2 regions of the Rhizobium sp. UFLA01-1127 genome follow, and region 1 is predicted to be linked to the other one. Evidence: riboswitches for the same ligand, from Rfam matches in the RefSeq annotation. Region 1 holds a riboswitch; the other holds the start of a gene.
The links. Region 1 has a riboswitch for thiamine pyrophosphate ahead of thiM (hydroxyethylthiazole kinase). Riboswitches for the same ligand answer to the same signal wherever they lie in the genome.
Positions count from the first base shown of each region.

Region 2: it holds a riboswitch for thiamine pyrophosphate, as region 1 does, so the genes downstream of both, thiC (phosphomethylpyrimidine synthase ThiC) here and thiM (hydroxyethylthiazole kinase) in region 1, are expected to answer to the same signal.

Region 1 covers NZ_JAUQTZ010000004.1:37,379-45,916, forward strand. Annotated here, with positions in the region: gene oiaX (3-oxo-isoapionate-4-phosphate decarboxylase OiaX) at 1-966, opposite strand, end outside; gene Q4Q11_RS01860 (transcriptional regulator NanR) at 1,152-1,856, shown strand; gene Q4Q11_RS01865 (undecaprenyl-diphosphate phosphatase) at 2,175-3,047, shown strand; gene Q4Q11_RS01870 (3-oxoacyl-ACP reductase) at 3,114-3,878, opposite strand; gene thiD (bifunctional hydroxymethylpyrimidine kinase/phosphomethylpyrimidine kinase) at 3,883-4,698, opposite strand; gene thiE (thiamine phosphate synthase) at 4,695-5,330, opposite strand; gene thiM (hydroxyethylthiazole kinase) at 5,327-6,130, opposite strand; TPP riboswitch at 6,180-6,276, opposite strand; gene Q4Q11_RS01890 (DUF1127 domain-containing protein) at 6,511-6,657, shown strand; gene yghU (glutathione-dependent disulfide-bond oxidoreductase) at 7,164-8,039, shown strand; gene Q4Q11_RS01900 (hypothetical protein) at 8,248-8,538, shown strand, end outside.
Region 2 covers NZ_JAUQTZ010000040.1:36,607-45,144, forward strand. Annotated here, with positions in the region: gene thiO (glycine oxidase ThiO) at 1-872, opposite strand, end outside; gene thiC (phosphomethylpyrimidine synthase ThiC) at 874-2,700, opposite strand; TPP riboswitch at 2,792-2,924, opposite strand; gene Q4Q11_RS12670 (hypothetical protein) at 3,059-3,802, opposite strand; gene Q4Q11_RS12675 (porin) at 4,416-5,507, shown strand; gene Q4Q11_RS12680 (TetR family transcriptional regulator) at 5,794-6,435, opposite strand; gene Q4Q11_RS12685 (EF-hand domain-containing protein) at 6,934-7,797, shown strand; gene Q4Q11_RS12690 (RNA polymerase sigma factor) at 8,179-8,538, shown strand, end outside.

The sequences.
Region 1 (8,538 bases):
CTTGAAGGATTCGACGAAACTGTCGTCCGGCTCCCAATATTTGACCCTGATGCCGTTGATCTGGAACTGGTCGACGCCGAGCAGGCGCCAGAATTGCTGGTATACCTTAAAATCCATGCCTGCGCCGGGATGACGGGTCAGTACGTCCCAGCCGTTGCGGTGCGCATGCAGCACCAGTCCCGAACGCTTGCGCAGGAAGCTCATGCCACCAAAGCCGATGGAGTTGATATTGACGACGGCGCAATTGCCCCCCGCCTTCAGCACGAGATCGTGGTTGCGCATCATCTCGTCTGGATCGGCATGGGAAATGCCGAAGGCATACATCACCTTCTTGCCGGTTTTCTGCTCATGATCGAGGATCAGCGGCATGATGGCCTCGATACGCTCTTTGAGCGGCGAATAGGCTGGGCTCGTCAGCTTCTCGTCGTCCTTGATGAAATCGACGCCGGAGCCGATCAGTTCGCCGACGAGGGCGGCGGTCTCCTTCGGCCGCAGACCGAGTGCTGGCTTGACGATGGTGCCGATGATCGGGCGGCCGCTGACGCCGGTCAGGCGCATGCTACCGGTAACGCCGAATTGCGGACCCGGATGCGCCTCGCGAAAAGCTGCCGGCAGCTTCATGTCGACGATGCGGATGCCGGTCATGCCCTTGATCGAGAAGACGCCGCCGATCGCGATCGTCATCAGCGCCGCAAGATCGGTGCCGATCGCGTCCAGCGGAAAGGCGATATCGACATCGGCGCGATGGATCGGACCGCGGCCTTCGGTGACTTCCGGCCAGGTCGGGCGCTCGGCGTCGGCAAGCGGGCGGATCGCGGTGACCCGCGCGGCGACCCGCGCCTTGAGCTCTTCCGTCTCGCCCGGCACCGCGACGAAAGTGCCGGTCGACTGATCGCTGGCGATCTTGCGGGCCATCGCCTCGATGCTGCCGGGCGTTTCAATACGGTAGGTGATGGTGATGCTCATAAGCGACTGAATGCTCCTCTTACCAACGCTTTTTCGCGTGGCGCAAACTGGTGATCTGGTATAATGAGTATTCCAACTTCTGCAACGATTTTTTTCCCCGTCAGCCGGCAAGCCGTTCCGTACAGGCTTCCACCGCGGCGGGGAAAAATGCATAAGGAGAAAAAGCTTTGGGAAAGCGGGATTCCATGGGTCAGCCGGTCGAGCAAATTGTACGTCGAAAGCTTTCTGACGAGGTATTCGACCGGCTGGAGCGATTGATTACATCGGGAGAGCTCAAGCCTGGCGATGAAATGCCGTCCGAACGCGTCCTGATGGAGCGCTTCGGTGTCGGACGCCCGGCGATCCGTGAGGCCATGCAGGCGCTCGCCAATATGGGACTGGTCAACATTTCCCATGGCGAGCGCGCCAAGGTGCTTCAGCTCACGGCGAAGTCGATCTTCCGGCAGGTCGATCTGACCGCAAAGATCATGCTGTCGCAATCATCCGATTCGCTTGAGCATCTCAAAAGCGCGCGCATCTTTTTCGAGCGCGGAATGGCGCGCGAGGCGGCGGCACGCACAACGGAAAGGGATGTTGCCGATCTTCGCGAGATCATCGAGCGGCAACGCGCCTCTCTCGGGCAGGCGGAAGAATTCATTTCGGCGGATATGCAGTTTCATACGCGCATTGCCCAGATTTCCGGCAATCCGATCTTTGTGGCTGTCAGCGAAGCCATGCTGGCATGGCTGAAAGCCTATCACACGGATATGCTGATCTGGACCGGCAAGGAGAAATTCACGCTGGTCGAACACGAGGAAATCCTCGCGCGTCTGGCGGAGAATGATGCGGACGGAGCCGAACAAGCCATACTCAAGCATCTGGAAAGGTCGCGCGCGCTCTACATAAAATAAGCGGCCTCCGCCTATTTTATTCGGTCCGGATGGTGTCCAATGAAGCGACGCCGTCCTTTTCATCACATTTTATCCTATCATCCGCCAGATGCAGTTGTTGCCGGATGATGAACGCGAGAAATCGGGCAAACTCGGAAATCCCGGTCGGCAATTTCAGATAGAGTTCAGCCAGTCCGGCTATATCCTCGGCCTGTCACTCACGCGAAGCGGCTGTGCTTTCGATATGCATTGCCATTTTCGTGTTGCAAAACAGTTTCATAGCTAGTTCGTCGCACCGTTCCGGTGCAAAGCCCCCCGAAGAACTGAGGATATCAAAACGTGGCTGATGTTTGTACGCAAGGCGTGGACACGGGCTTTGTCGCCCTGGGTTATGCCAAGATTGCAATCCTGGGCGTCGTGCAGGGACTGACCGAGCTTTTGCCGGTCTCCTCCACCGCCCATATGCGCCTGGTGCCGGCTTTGCTCGGCTGGCAGGATCCGGGCTCGGCCTTCTCGGCGGCAATGCAGCTTGCAGCACTTGCCGCCATCGTTTCCTATTTCTGGAGCGACGTTCGTTACGTCACCTTCGGATCGCTCGACGCCATCAGGCAGAGAGATTGGCGTTCGCCTGCAATGCGGCTTGCGATCGCCATCGTGATTGCGACCGTGCCGATCGTCATCGCAGGTCTTCTTCTCGCATCCTCCCTGAATGCCTGCGGGACGTCATTTCGCAGTCTCTGGGTGATCGGCATTGCCTGCGTTGTCATGGGTCTGCTGCTGGCGATCGCGGAACTCTACAGCCGTCACCGGAAAGGAATCGAGCAGATGACGCTTGTAGATGCCCTGTTCGTCGGCATCACGCAGGTCGGTGCGCTGGTTCCGGGCGTCTCGCGTTCGGGGTCTACGCTGACCGGCGCGCTATTCCTGGGCCTCAAGCGCGACGAGGCCGCACGTTTTTCGTTCCTGCTGGGCTTGCCGGCCATTGCGCTTGCAGGTTTGAAGGAGCTCTTCACGCTCTATAAGGCGCATCTTCCGATGGAAGCCTGGTCGGTGCTGATCGTAGGGCTTATTGTCGGCAGCATATCGTCCTTCATCACTATCTGGGGACTGATGAGCTTCCTCGAGCGCTTTTCGACCTGGCCTTTTGTGATCTACCGCATCGTGCTCGGCGTTGTTATCATCTTCGGTGTGCTGACCATGGGCTGGGCCTGAGCTATCCGACTGCAGTGCATGAATGATGGCGCTGCCCCTTGGGGCAGCGTTTTTCGTTTGGGACCATTATCCGAAGACGAGGCCGCCGTCGACGATGAGGTTCTGCCCCGTCACCGCCCGTGCCCAGGGGCTTGCAAAGAAGAGAACCGCATCGGCCGCCTCCTCCGGAGTGGTGACGCGGCGCAGCGGCGTGTTTGCAGCGATAATGTCGAACACGGATTCCGGCGTGGCGCCGCTTGCATCCGTGGTGCGCAGAAGGCCGCCGGATACCATGTTGACTGTGATCCCGAGCGGGCCGAGTTCCGCGGCAGCCGTTCTGGTCAGCGACAGCAGTGCCGCCTTGGCGGCGGTATAGTCGTGATAAGGCACCACCGGGTTCTGGAAGAGGTTGGTGCCGATGGTGATGATCCGGCCAAAACCCGGCTCAGCCATTGCCGGACGCGCTGCCTGTATCAGGTTCAGGGCGCCCTGCAGCGCGGTTTCCAGCTGCATTGCCATCTCGGCCCAGCTCAAGGCATCCAGTTTCGAACGCGCGTCGCCGTTGAAGCTGAAATCGGCCAGCGCATTGTGGACGACGGTCGTCGGCGATCCGAAATGCTGCGTGACATCGGAGACAAGCCGCTTTGTGTCCTCGATATCGCGAATATCGGCCTGGAAGGCTTTGGCATGATCGCCGAGCTGCGCTGCGAGGACTTCTGCCCGCTCGCGGCTTGCGCGATAGTTGATTGCCACCTTCGCGCCTTCACGGGCAAAGGCGGCCGCAATGGCGGCGCCGAGGCCGCGCCCCGCGCCGGAGATGATCACGATCTGATCCCTGAGTAACAGGCTCATGTCTCTACTCCTTGTGTCTGTTCGCCCATAGCGCATGGAAATGCTGCACGGGGCCGTGGCCGCTTCCGACCGCAAGCTGACCCGCGGCGGCAACCGCGGCGGCGAGATAGGCTTTGGCCGATGCGACAGCTTGCGGAAGCGGCAAGCCCTTGGCGATCTCCGCGGCAATCGCGCTGGAGAGCGTGCATCCGGTTCCATGCGTATTCTTCGTCGGCAGCCGCTCAGCCTCGAACCAGGTCAATTGGCCAGCGCTTGCCAGCACATCCGGACTTTCGTCACCTTCAAGATGACCGCCTTTGACCAGGACAGCCGACGGCCCGAGTGTGGCCAGCGCAAGCGCCTGACGCGCCATGTCCTCGCGGCTTGTTGCCTCGGCATCGTGCAATAGTGCCGCTGCCTCGGGCAGGTTCGGCGTTATGACTGTCGCGAGCGGTAGCAATCGCGTCGTCAGCACGTCGACGGCGTCGGCAGCGAGCAGGGCCGCACCGCCCTTGGCGATCATGACAGGATCGAGCACGACAGGCACGCCGGGATGCCGCGCCAGAATGTCGGCAACGGCATCAGCGATCGCGGCGTTTGCGATCATCCCGATCTTGACGGCATCGACGCGGATATCGGCAAAAATCGCCCGAATCTGATCCGCCACGAATTGAGGCGGCACCGGATGGACGCCGGAGACGCCCTTGGTGTTTTGAGCCGTCAGGGCCGTCAGCGCGGCCATTCCATAAACGCCGCGAGCTGAGAAGGCTTTCAGATCGGCCTGGATGCCGGCGCCGCCGGAAGGATCGGAGCCGGCGATGGACAGGACATTGCGGATCATCGGCGGGCCTCCTTGATGGCATTCGCAATGAGGGCTGTCGCCGCTTGCGGGTCTGGGCGGCCGCATATGGCCGAGACCACCGCGAGACCGTCGGCGCCGGCTGAGAAAACATCGGCGGTATGTTCCGCTTTCAGACCGCCGATCGCGACCGATGGAACCGGGCAGAGCCCGACGATCCGGGAAAGGCCATCGATGCCGATCGGCTGCTTGTGATCGGCTTTGGTCGGCGTGGCAAAGACCGGGCCGATGCCAGCGTAATCGACGATATCTGCATCGATTGCGCAGGCGAGGGCCTCCGTTTCCGCCGAGAGGCCAAGGATCATGTCCGGACCGATCATACGGCGGGCATCGGCGGCATCCATATCGTCCTGACCGATATGCAGGCCATCGGCGCCGATGGCGATGGCAGCTTCGACATTGTCGTTGACGATCAGCCGGACATTGGTTCCATGCAGGATCCGCTTGAGGGCACGGCCAGTCTCGATCATGGCTGCAGTCGAAGCATGCTTATCGCGAAGCTGGATGATGGTGGCGCCGCCGGCGACGGCTGCGCACGTCGTCTCCACCATGCCGAGTTCGGCGCACAGCATGGGATCGAGGACGAGATAGAGCGAGAGATCGAAGTCTTTCATGCTACCCATATCCTTGCGTCGCGATCCAGTATTTCCGGGGTAAGACCGGCGAGTGCATCGAGGAAGCGCCAGGAGAAGGAGCCTGGCCCCTCTGCCGCCGCTCCTGCCCGCTCGCCGGCGACCGCGAAGGCGGCAAGCGCCGCGACGGTTGCATCCAGTGGTGCATCCGGCGATGTCGCGGCAAAGGCACCGGCAAGACAGGTGAGAGAGCAGCCGAGCGCCGTCACTTTCGGCATGAGCTGCGAGCCGCCGGCAATGCGCCGCGCCCTCTGCCCGTCGGTCACGAAATCTGCAACGCCGGTTACCGCAACCACGCAGTCATGCTTTTCGGCCAGTTGCCGGGCGGAATCCTCCGCCTGCTCGACGGCATCCCGGCTATCGACACCCTGGCCCCGGCTCGCACCGCCGGCAAGCGCGATGATTTCCGATGCATTGCCGCGAATAATCCCCGGCCGCAGCTCGAGCAATTGCGCGACCGCCTTGCGACGGAATGCAGTCGCGTAGTGAGCGACTGGATCGAGAACCCAAGGCCTGCCGGCATTGTTCGCCGCCCCCGCAGCCTTCAGCATGCCCGCAAGCCAGCCGGACGAGAGCGTGCCGATATTGATCGTCAGCGCGCCGGAGATAGCGGCAAACTCGCCGGCTTCCTCTTCGGCATGCACCATCGCCGGCGATGCGCCGGCGGCGAGCATCACATTGGCCGCGATATTCATGGCGACGAAATTGGTGATGCATTGCACCAGCGGAGGGTTGGTCCGCATCGTGCGAAGCATATGGCCTGCTGTGGTTTGGTCTTGCATATCGCCCCTTTCAGGCGGCGAGACGCATAGGGACGACGTGCTGTGCTTTGCGAGGTCCCGAGCGACTCCCTCCGCCAGCATGATCTGGTTCAGGTTCGAAGGGTGCTTCTCAGCCCGCCGGATAGCGGACGCCCCTGTCTCTCATCTCCTTATCTTTCGCAGACAAAAGCAGCGCTGTCATCATCAAATCACAAAGGCCGTGACGGCGGGCGAGATCAGGTCTGCCCGCTTTCTGCATGATCTATGCAAATAGCGCATAGGTGCAGTGATACCTTGGCTCTGCAAAAGGATGGTCGCTTCGACTATATATTTCTCATCGAAGCGACGAGAGCGCCAAGCACGGCAGCTCAGCTTCGAAAGCCCAAGGAAAGGGGATCATCATGAACGTAGCACGCTCTTTCAATAACTGGCGCAAGTATCGTCAGACGGTCGCCGAACTGGGCCGTATGTCTACGCGCGAACTGCACGATCTGGGTATCGACCGCGGCGAAATCCGCAATGTTGCCCGCGCAGCCATCGCTCGCTAACGGCCGCAACGGCTCCTAATAAAAGCTGCCTTATGCCAGCGCCTGTTCCTTCCCGAGCAGGCGCTTTTGCTTTGCGTCCGTAGTCGCCTGCTCTTGCAGTGCATGCCGAAGATTGCATCGGTTCAGCTATCTGCTTTTCGCATGGCGCATAACTGCCTTGCAAAGAAGTGCCTATGAACTGAGCAAAAGACTGATACCTTTCTCCCACCGAAGCGATGCATCTCCTCCCGCATCCTTTGCTTGGCAGACGTCCTTCTCCTCCCAGAGACGACTGCAGGAACAATGGAACTCCTCCTCCCATCCGTTGTTCAGTTCTTGTAGAAAGCCTGCCGCACCTCCTCCCGCGGCAGGCTTTTTCATTTTCATCGAATGCCGCGCCCAGCAGCGAGGCGTTGAAGAGTGCGCAATTCCCTCTCGCAAAAATGAACGGCCGCCACTATGTGCGACCTATGTAGCGCGCTACATCGAAGATCGCCCCAACTTGAACCCCGAAAAAGGAGGATGCCATGACCGGTTCTGCCGAATACACGCCGCCGAAAATCTGGACCTGGAACAAGGCCAATGGCGGCCAGTTCGCCAACATCAACCGTCCGATCGCCGGGCCGACCCATGAAAAGGAATTGCCGATCGGCCGCCATCCCCTCCAGCTCTATTCGCTTGGAACGCCGAACGGCGTGAAGGTCACCATCATGCTGGAAGAGCTGCTGGCGCTCGGCCATAGCGGCGCCGAATATGATGCCTGGCTGATCAGGATCGGCGAGGGCGATCAGTTCGGCAGCGGCTTTGTCGACGTCAATCCGAATTCGAAGATCCCGGCTCTCCTTGACCGGAGCGGCCCGAAGCCGGTCCGCGTTTTCGAATCGGCATCGATCCTAGTGTATCTCGCTGAGAAATTCGGCGCCTTTCTGCCGAGCGACCAGCCGGCTCGTGCCGAATGCCTCTCCTGGCTGTTCTGGCAGATGGGCAGCGCTCCCTATCTCGGCGGTGGCTTCGGTCATTTCTACGCATATGCTCCGACGAAGATCGAATATGCGATCGATCGTTTCGCCATGGAGGTAAAGCGCCAGCTCGACGTGCTCGACCGCCGTCTGGCCGAAAGCGAATATATCGCCGGCGACGACTACACGATCGCCGATATCGCAATTTGGCCGTGGTACGGCGGTCTTGCCAAGGGCTGGCAGTATGGCGCGGCCGAATTTCTGCAGGTGCAGGACTATAAGAACGTGCAGCGCTGGGCCGAGCAGGTCTATTCGCGTCCGGCCGTCAAGCGCGGCCGCATGGTCAACCGCATGTCGGGCGATCCCTCCGAGCAGCTGCGCGAACGCCACGATGCAAGCGACTTCGATACGAAGACGCAGGATAAACTCGAAGCTGCCGGCTGATTCCGGCAACTCCACTTTTCGTAGCAATGAGCTCGCGGCCCTTCGGACCGCGAGTTTTTTTGCGCTTGCGGCCGGTGTTGCTGGCCTTGGCAAGTCAGCCTCGCTCCACCTTGAAAAGCGTAATGTTCGGTTGCCGAAGCCCCCCGGCATAGAACGCGGCGCGATCCTGCGAAGCGTTTCGACTTTAGTGAAAGAGGAATGCTTCTACATGCAGCAAATCGCTGGCAACGGTGCCTTGGATAGAAACCTGACAGCGGGCGCATCGTCGCAGCAGCGGGATGAGGACAGGCTGGCGCTCCTGAAGTGCTTGATCTCGGGTGGCGACGAACGCTTGGATTGCGATGCTGCCAGCGGTCTCAATATGTATGGCTATGGCCCATCGCCTCGGCCGCGCGACCTTGCCTTCGGTTCATCCACGGCCTCGACCATTTCTGCGGCGGCTTTTGCCGAAGTCGAGTCTTATTACATGGGCTTGATGCGCGAGATCGCAACCGGCTCG
Region 2 (8,538 bases), on a different contig from region 1:
ATAAGGATGGTTTTGCCCTGCCGCGTCACGCGCGGGAGGTTGTCTGGAAAGGCAGGACGGATGCCGGCGCCGGTTTCGACGATGGCCGCATCGGCAAAGGCGGGGTGCAGCGCATAGGCGGCGTTCAGGAGTTCCATCAGCGAGCGGGCGGTGATCGGCCCGTCGGAGTCCGTTTCGATCATCGTCGCACCAACCATGAAAAGGCCTTCGCCGCGCGGCACGATGTAGACTGGAAAGCGGGGATGCAGCAGGCGGACGGGGCGCGAGAGCGCGACCTCCTGCGTTTGTAGATAGAGCATTTCGCCGCGTACACCGCGCAGCTCGCGGCTTTCGCCGACGCGGGCCGCCCCCGTGCAGTCGACGATTTCCGTGAAGTCGCCGTCGTCCGCCAGCCCTTCGATGAAGTTTGCGCCCTTCGCCAACAGATCGTTTTTCAATAGCTGCAGGACCTCGCGCGGGTTGAGATGCGCTTCCTGCGGAAAGAGCAGCGCATGGCGAAAGCGGCCGGCAAGAGAGGGTTCCAGAGTGGCGATCTCGCGCTCCTCTATCCAGCGATAGCCCGTTGTGCGGCTGGCGAACCGCTTCAGCTCGTTTTGATCCCGGTTCGGCGCGACGACGAGCGTTCCATTGCGGAGGACCCGGCCCGGCAGGATGGCGTCCCATCGATCGGCAGAATCACGGCCGCGCTCCAGCACAGCCTCATCGGCGCTCTCCCGCTCGCACCATGGCGCCAGCATGCCGCCGGCAAGCCATGAAGCGGCTCGGCTGAAATTTCGGCCGGGGTCCGAGATCGTGATTTCGGCACCGCGCCGAACAAGTTCGTGAGCGACCGTGAGGCCGGCAACGCCGGCCCCCTTGACGAGAATGCGCATGTCACTCGGCCGGATTCGAAGCGGCATCGATCGGCATATAGAGATCGCCGCCTTCGCGATATTTGGCCGCCATGGCTTCCAGCCCTTCCTTCTGCGCCTCGGCGCGAATGTCGTGCGAGATCCGCATCGAACAGAATTTGGGGCCGCACATCGAGCAGAAATGCGCAACCTTGTGGGCTTCCTTCGGCAAGGTTTCGTCATGGAAGCTGCGGGCGGTATCGGGGTCGAGCGACAGGTTGAACTGATCTTCCCAGCGGAACTCGAAGCGGGCACGCGACAAAGCGTCGTCGCGCACCTGTGCAGCCGGGTGACCCTTGGCGAGATCGGCCGCATGGGCAGCAATCTTGTATGTAATCACACCCGTCTTGACATCGTTGCGGTCGGGCAGCCCCAGATGTTCCTTCGGAGTGACGTAGCAGAGCATGGCTGTGCCGAACCAGCCGATCATGGCCGCGCCGATGCCCGACGTGATGTGGTCGTAGCCCGGCGCGATATCCGTCGTCAGCGGCCCGAGCGTGTAGAAGGGCGCCTCGCCGCAGACAGCAAGCTGTTTGTCCATATTTTCCTTGATCTTGTGCATCGGCACATGGCCGGGGCCTTCGATCATCACCTGGCAATCTCTAGCCCAGGCGATCTTCGTCAATTCGCCGAGCGTCTCGAGTTCGGCAAACTGGGCGGCATCGTTCGCATCGGCGATCGAGCCCGGACGCAGACCGTCGCCGAGCGAGAAGGAGACGTCATAGGCGCGGCAGATATCGCAGATTTCCTCGAAATGCTCGTAGAGGAAGCTCTCGCGATGATGGTGGAGACACCACTTGGCCATGATCGAGCCGCCGCGCGAGACGATGCCGGTGACGCGATTGACGGTGAGCGGGATGTAGTGCAGCCGCACGCCGGCATGGATGGTGAAATAATCGACGCCCTGTTCGGCCTGCTCGATCAGCGTGTCGCGATAGATTTCCCAGGTCAGCTCCTCGGCAATGCCGCCGACCTTTTCGAGTGCCTGATAGAGCGGCACCGTGCCGATCGGCAGCGGCGAATTGCGGATGATCCATTCGCGGATGTTGTGGATGTTGCGGCCCGTCGACAGATCCATGACGGTGTCGGCGCCCCAACGTGCGGCCCAGACCATCTTTTCGACCTCCTCCGCCATGGAGGAAGTGACGGCGGAATTGCCGATATTGGCGTTGATCTTCACCAGGAAATTCCGGCCGATGATCATCGGCTCGCTTTCCGGGTGATTGATGTTGGCCGGAATGATGGCGCGACCGGCGGCGACTTCCTGGCGCACGAATTCCGGGGTGACGTGGTCCGGGATGTGGGCGCCGAAGCTTTCGCCATCGCGAATCATGGCTTCCGCTTTCGCCTTGCGGCCGAGATTTTCTCGGATGGCAATGTATTCCATTTCCGGCGTGATGATGCCGGCACGCGCGTAAGCCAGCTGCGTGACGGCTTTGCCGTCCTTGGCGCGCAGCGGCTGGCGCTTGGCGGGAAATTCGGGTGTCAGCCGCTCGCCACTGACGAAGCCGTTATCTTCGGGGCGGACATGGCGGCCTTGATAAGCCTCGACATCGCCGCGGGCGAGCACCCAGTCGCGGCGGAGCTGCGACAGGCCCCGTTCGATGCTGATATCCGCGCCTTCGATCGTGTAGGGACCGGAGGAGTCATAGACGACGACGGGTGGCTCGCCGGATGTCGGATGGACGCTGATCTCGCGCATTGGTACGCGGATGTCGGCGTGGATATCCCCGGGAACATAGATCTTCCGCGACGCCGGCAGCGGCCCTGTCGTAACGGTTGGGGTCAGGTTTTTTGCGGCAATGGTCATGGTTTGAGGCTCCAAATTGCAGTTGGAGACCCAGTCATCAGCCGGAATGATGAAAAGACGCCGGCATGGAATCCAAGCGGGAACCCGAAGCCTTTGAGCGCTTGCACCGTCCCTACGCCAGTATGAACTGGATCAGGTTCAACGGGTCACTGCGCCCACAATCGGCAAAGCCGCATTGTTCAGCAGTATCTCAGCCCCTTGCCGGGACCCCCCTGGTGAATGTGGAAAAGGCTATGCCTTACCCTCGCCCTCTGTCAACCCCGCAACGATAGTGGCACTTTTTCGTCCGATCGATCAGTGCCGCAGCCATGCAATTACAACGTTATCGTGCAAAGGCGAGCGTTCAGCGTGCGGCGGTTCAGTAACGTGGCGCGGTATTGCCGACGAAACGATGAGGGCCGGTGTGGGAAAGCTTGCTGGCTGTATCGAGCCAGATCTTGCCGCCGAGCGCCCGCCACCGATGGCAGAAGGCGAAATCCTCGCTGAGATAGATGCCCGTTCCCTCTTCAATCATGCATTCGAACAGGGCATATTGGGTGCTCGGCGTGCGCTTGGCGCTGGGATAGGCGTGGATGGTGCCGTAGCGCAGCTCCGGATAGGAGGCGATCATCATCTCGATGACGGCGCGCTTGATCAGCAGCATGCCGGTGCCCGCATAGACGGCGCTGACGAAATCGCCGTCGCGTTCGGCGCTTTGGCCGACCAGCGGCGTTCCGACATAGTGGAGTGCTGCGGCCGAAAGCGATTCGCCGTCGTTCGTATTGACGCGGGCAGCGGTATCCCAATCATAATCCTTGATCGGATACATAGCGGCGACGACATCCTTATCGGCCTCCAGCAGCCGCATGACCTGATCGGGTTCAAAGCTGATGTCGGCATCGACGAACAGCATGTGGGTGGCCGAGGTGTCGTTGAGGAAGGACGATACGAGCGTATTGCGACTGCGGGTAATCAGAGCATCATTGCCGAGAAGCGCAAGTGTCAGTTGTATCCCGGCGCGGGCGCCCGTCTGCATCAAAGAGAAGATGGATTGCATGTAATCCTTGGTAACGAGCCCGCCAAAGCAGGGAGTCGCGATGAAGATCAACCGGTTCTCGTTCATTCGCGATTTGTCCCTTTCCAATGGCGCGAGTCACCGGAATCTAGGAAAATTCAACATTTCTGTGTGTGCTGATTTGTTGAATTTTATTTCTGAGCCTTGCCGAGGTTTTCGCGAAAGACCTCACCCACCGGATTTTGACCAGGAGAGGTCGGTGACAACGTCGGCGCTGGCGGCCGTCCACCGATCGTTTGTCGATGTCGATTCCGCCCGCGCACGGTTAGCGATCGCCGCTGGCATGCATTTGCGCGAGTTGTCGTGCCTTGCGTTCGCCGGAAGGAGCGGTCCCGGCCCTGCCGTGGCGAGTTGCATTTGAGCAACAGCGCGCAAGAGTAGCGCCTGGGTCACCTTCATATAATTGACAAACATACGGGCGGTTTGTAAGCAAAATATAGGACATAAATTGTCTTGCGGTCGAGCAATCGTCCGGATCGGTAGAGGCATTTCGAAACCTTTGCCGCGGGGTCAATCAAGGAGGTTCGAGGGGACTCTAGCCAACATCAGGTGCGTATTTGCCGGGCTGCCGGTCGCGTTTTGACCGAACCGATCTCTGAGGCGGTATCCAGCTTTGTACTCGCGGTAAATTAGAAATGTATATTACAACCAGGAGTTTAAAATGAACATCAAGAGCCTTCTTCTCGGCTCCGCTGCTGCGCTGGCAGCAGTTTCCGGTGCCCATGCGGCCGACGCCATCGTTGCCGCTCAGCCGGAGCCGCTGGAATACGTCCGTATCTGCGATGCATACGGCGCTGGCTACTTCTTCATCCCCGGGACCGAAACCTGCCTCAAGATCGGCGGCAAGGTTCGTACCGAAGGTCAGTGGTATGACGCCTATAACCCGAACAGCCACAACGGCACGCTCTGGCACACCCGCGCCGAGCTGTCGCTCGATACCGCGACCGACACCGAATACGGTCCGCTGAAGACCAACACGGTCATCCGTTGGGACTGGAACGACGGCAACACGACCAGCACCAAGCTGCTGTTCGCCAACATCAGCCTCGGTGGTTTCCTCGTCGGTAAGGCCGACTCTCAGTATAACTCCTACATCGGTTACGCCGGCGACGTCATCAACGACGACGTGATCTATGACGGCCCGTACGAACTCAACCAGTTGACCTACAATTATGATGCCGGCAACGGCTTCACGGCTGTCGTCTCGGTCGAAGATTCGAACTCCAGCGGTTCTGGCGCTTCCTATGGCTCCAGCTGGTGGACGGACGACAAGGCCAACCACTACGCTCCCGACGTTGTTGCCGGTGCTGGCTTCAAGTCTGGCGCATGGGGCTTCAAGGTCGTCGGCGGTTACGATTCGATCGTCGAAGAAGGCGCCATCAAGGCTCGTGTCGATGCCGACTTCGGCGTCTTCTCGGCCTTCTTGATGGGCGGCTGGAACACCGATGGTTCCAAGCTCAACAAGTATGCCGGCACCAACCTCGACCGTTCGGCTTGCCCTGTCAACGATCCGTCGAAGTGCGGCTGGGGTGACTGGGCCGTCTGGGGCGGCGTTGCCGTTCCGATCAACGAAAAGCTGAAGTGGAACCTGCAGCTCGCCTACACCGACTCGAAGATCTTTGCCGCGACCACGAACGTCAAGTGGAACCCGGTCAAGAACCTGCTCATCGAGCCGGAAGTCTCCTACACCAACTTCGATTCTGTAAATCAGGATCAGTGGGCTGGTATCCTGCGCTTCGAGCGCAATTTCTAATGCCAAATTACCCGGCTTCGCGCCGGGTAAGAGAAGCCCGGCGTTCCAATCAGTCGGGCTTCTTTCATCGATCGGTTGACCTCCGATCAAAGCAAAGGATCTGGCTTTCCCTCCGGATCCTTTTTTGTTTTCCGGGTTTCTTGGGTCGGCTCAGCTCTTCACAGGCTCTGCAAGCTGCTCTTGTCATGCCTTTGCAGCGGCGCGCATCGTATATGACGCGCAAAAGTCGCTGCAGTGGTTTGCTTGCCTAATCGGGCTGAGAACCGCCGCGCTTTTCCTGGAATTGCTAGACTGGCGTAGCCGCCAGCTCTTCCGTATGGGGAAACGGGAACCAGGTCTTCAAGACCATCTTTATGAACATTTGTCCGCAGGGCACGAGCTGGAAATTGCCCCTATCGAGTGTCCATTCAGTGATCAGGCCGCCGATGACCGCGGTGAGTGCGGAAGCGGCGGTGTCCGGCGTCCAGGGTGCCGGCAGCTTCGTCCTCTTATTCATCGAGGTGAATATGCGTTCGAAGTGTTCCTGCATGTCGTGCCGAAAAGAACTGGCGCGGCTTGTGGCGCCGTCGCAAAACGCCATGTCGAGATGCATCATCACCTTCAGCATGCTGCGATTGCGTGGATCGCCCTGAACGTCGTCGAATATTGCTGCGATCGTATCGGCGATGAGATCGAGAGGATCGAGCGGCAGCTCCTTCGACATCCGATCCGCCAAATCCTGAAACGGTTGCTGAGCCTCATCGCGAATCGCGAACATCAGCCCCTGCTTGTTCTTGAAATGCCAGTGCACCGCGCCCCGCGTGACACCGGCGGCGGCTGCTATCTCCTCCAGACTGACATTTTCATAGCCCTTATCGAGGAACAGAGCTTTTGCAGACTGCAAAATCTCGCTCCTCGTTTCCGCCGCCTCCTCCTTAGTACGCCTCATTCACGTCTCCACAGAAACAGATTGCCACGCTGTGCCCCTCTTCTTTTACTTTTCCCTTTCCATCGATGCTGCCACTACCGGCCCTCCAATACCAGTAGTGCACAACAGAATGGCGGAATTTATGCCCCCTGAAAATCGGGAGAGAAAATCGCAACGGGATGTATTCGTCAAGCACCTATAAGCCACGCGCAAGTTTCCTTGTGCAGTTTCCTCCGCGTTGGGAAGTGAAAATCGAAAGTGTGCGGATGCGAAGGTAGCCGCGACGGCAACCTGAACAGGCGATACGATCTCAGGTCTACCTGTCCGAAGATGATGCATAGGCCAAGTTGGGGCGCAAGGTGCATTTGATCTTGGGTGGTTGCTGTTCCATCCACACATGTCGATAGCATGCCGTCACATCCTTTACCCCTTTTGCGGTGAGGCCTGACGACAATTGTGTTCAAGCCGCGTACGCGTAAGCCATCGGAGTTCCTCTCAACGCTCGTATCTGGAGGCCCCATGACGAGCATCTCTTCGATCTCATCCAGCAATTATTACCAGTATCGGACGTCTCGTTCGGCTACGGACGATTCCATTTCGTCGCTGCTGTCCGACAGTTCGTCCGGCAACTCTTCCGGCGTCAACTCCTCATCGCCCTCGTCGAACGATCAGGCTCAGATGGCTGCAGCTCAGCAGCTCATCGCACAGCTTATGAACATCATTCTCAACCTGCAGGCCAACGGCGGCAGCAATGGCTCGACCCCGAATTCGGATGGTGATTCCAACGACTCCACGTCGAGTACCCAGCAGGCATCCGCAACCGGCAGTGCGTCGGCGGCCCAGCAGACCTCTGCAAACGGAAGCCAGAACAGCACGCAGAGCGATATGATCAGCGCCATGGACGCCAATGGCGACGGCAGTATCAGCGAGGCGGAATTCGTGGCCGCCCGTCCGGCGGATGTCACCGAAGCCCAGGCGCAGAAACTGTTCGAAAGCTTCGACAGCAACAAGACCGGTTCGCTGACCGAAGCGCAGCTTGCCAAAGCCATGCAGTCAGGACGGCACGGGCATCATCATGCCCATTCCGGCGCCCAAATGAGCGACGATGAACTTGCCAGCGCGTTTTCCTCCATGGACACCAACGGCGACGGCGGCGTCACTCAAGCCGAATTCGTTGCCGCTCGCCCGTCGAATGTGAGCGAGGACCAGGCAACGGCGTTGTTCAACAGTCTCGATACGTCCGGTTCCGGCTCGCTGACGCAAAGCCAGTTCGAATCGGCCATGAAGGCTCAGCGACCGCAGCAATTGCAGATGCCGGATTTGAGCAGCTTCTATACGGCAAATGACCAGGATCAGACGACAAGCGACCTGTTGACGCTCTGATCGGACATGAAGGTTCGCATTCGATCATGCGAAGTGCCGGCAGCCTGGACGGAAGAGGTTTTGATCTCTCGATCAGGTGAGCCGGCTCTTTTCGTTCGCGTGGCGAGATCGGCCTTACAGCGCCGCGTCCACGTAGCGCGCAAAGGTTGCTGTAACCCTTTAAATCTACTGCATGATTCCTTAAATCGATGCTGAATTAAGCAATTATGCTGCAGGCCCTGAAAAGAAAATCTGAAATTCTTGAAGTTATGGCGACGGATTTCGGCGGGTGCGCCGTTCAATCAATGTAAACCTGTGTCTGACGTCGAAGGATGATACGCTGACCGAGATGCTGCGATCCGATTGGCGCCGCTTGCCGGCCAAGGGGCCGAGGCGGCCGCGTTGTGCCGGTATCGCACGAAACCGGAACGGTGGCGGTTGTCGATGAAGTGGGATCGCGCGCCCAAGAGTGGCGACCCGGATGAGGATCTGCTCGGGCGCATCGCGGCAGGCGACGTTCCGGCAATGCGCGCGATGGTATCCCGGCAGTTGCCGCGCATAATGGCCGTGGCGACCCGCCTGCTCGGCGATGCGACCGAAGCAGAGGATGTGGCGCAAGAGACGTTCATGAGGGTCTGGCGAAACGCCGGCGGTTGGCGCCAGCGCAATGCCCGCTTCAGCACCTGGGTGCACCGCGTTGCGATCAACCTCTGCTACGATCGCCTAAGGCGGCGCAAGGACGTTCTTGCCGAGCATCCGCCC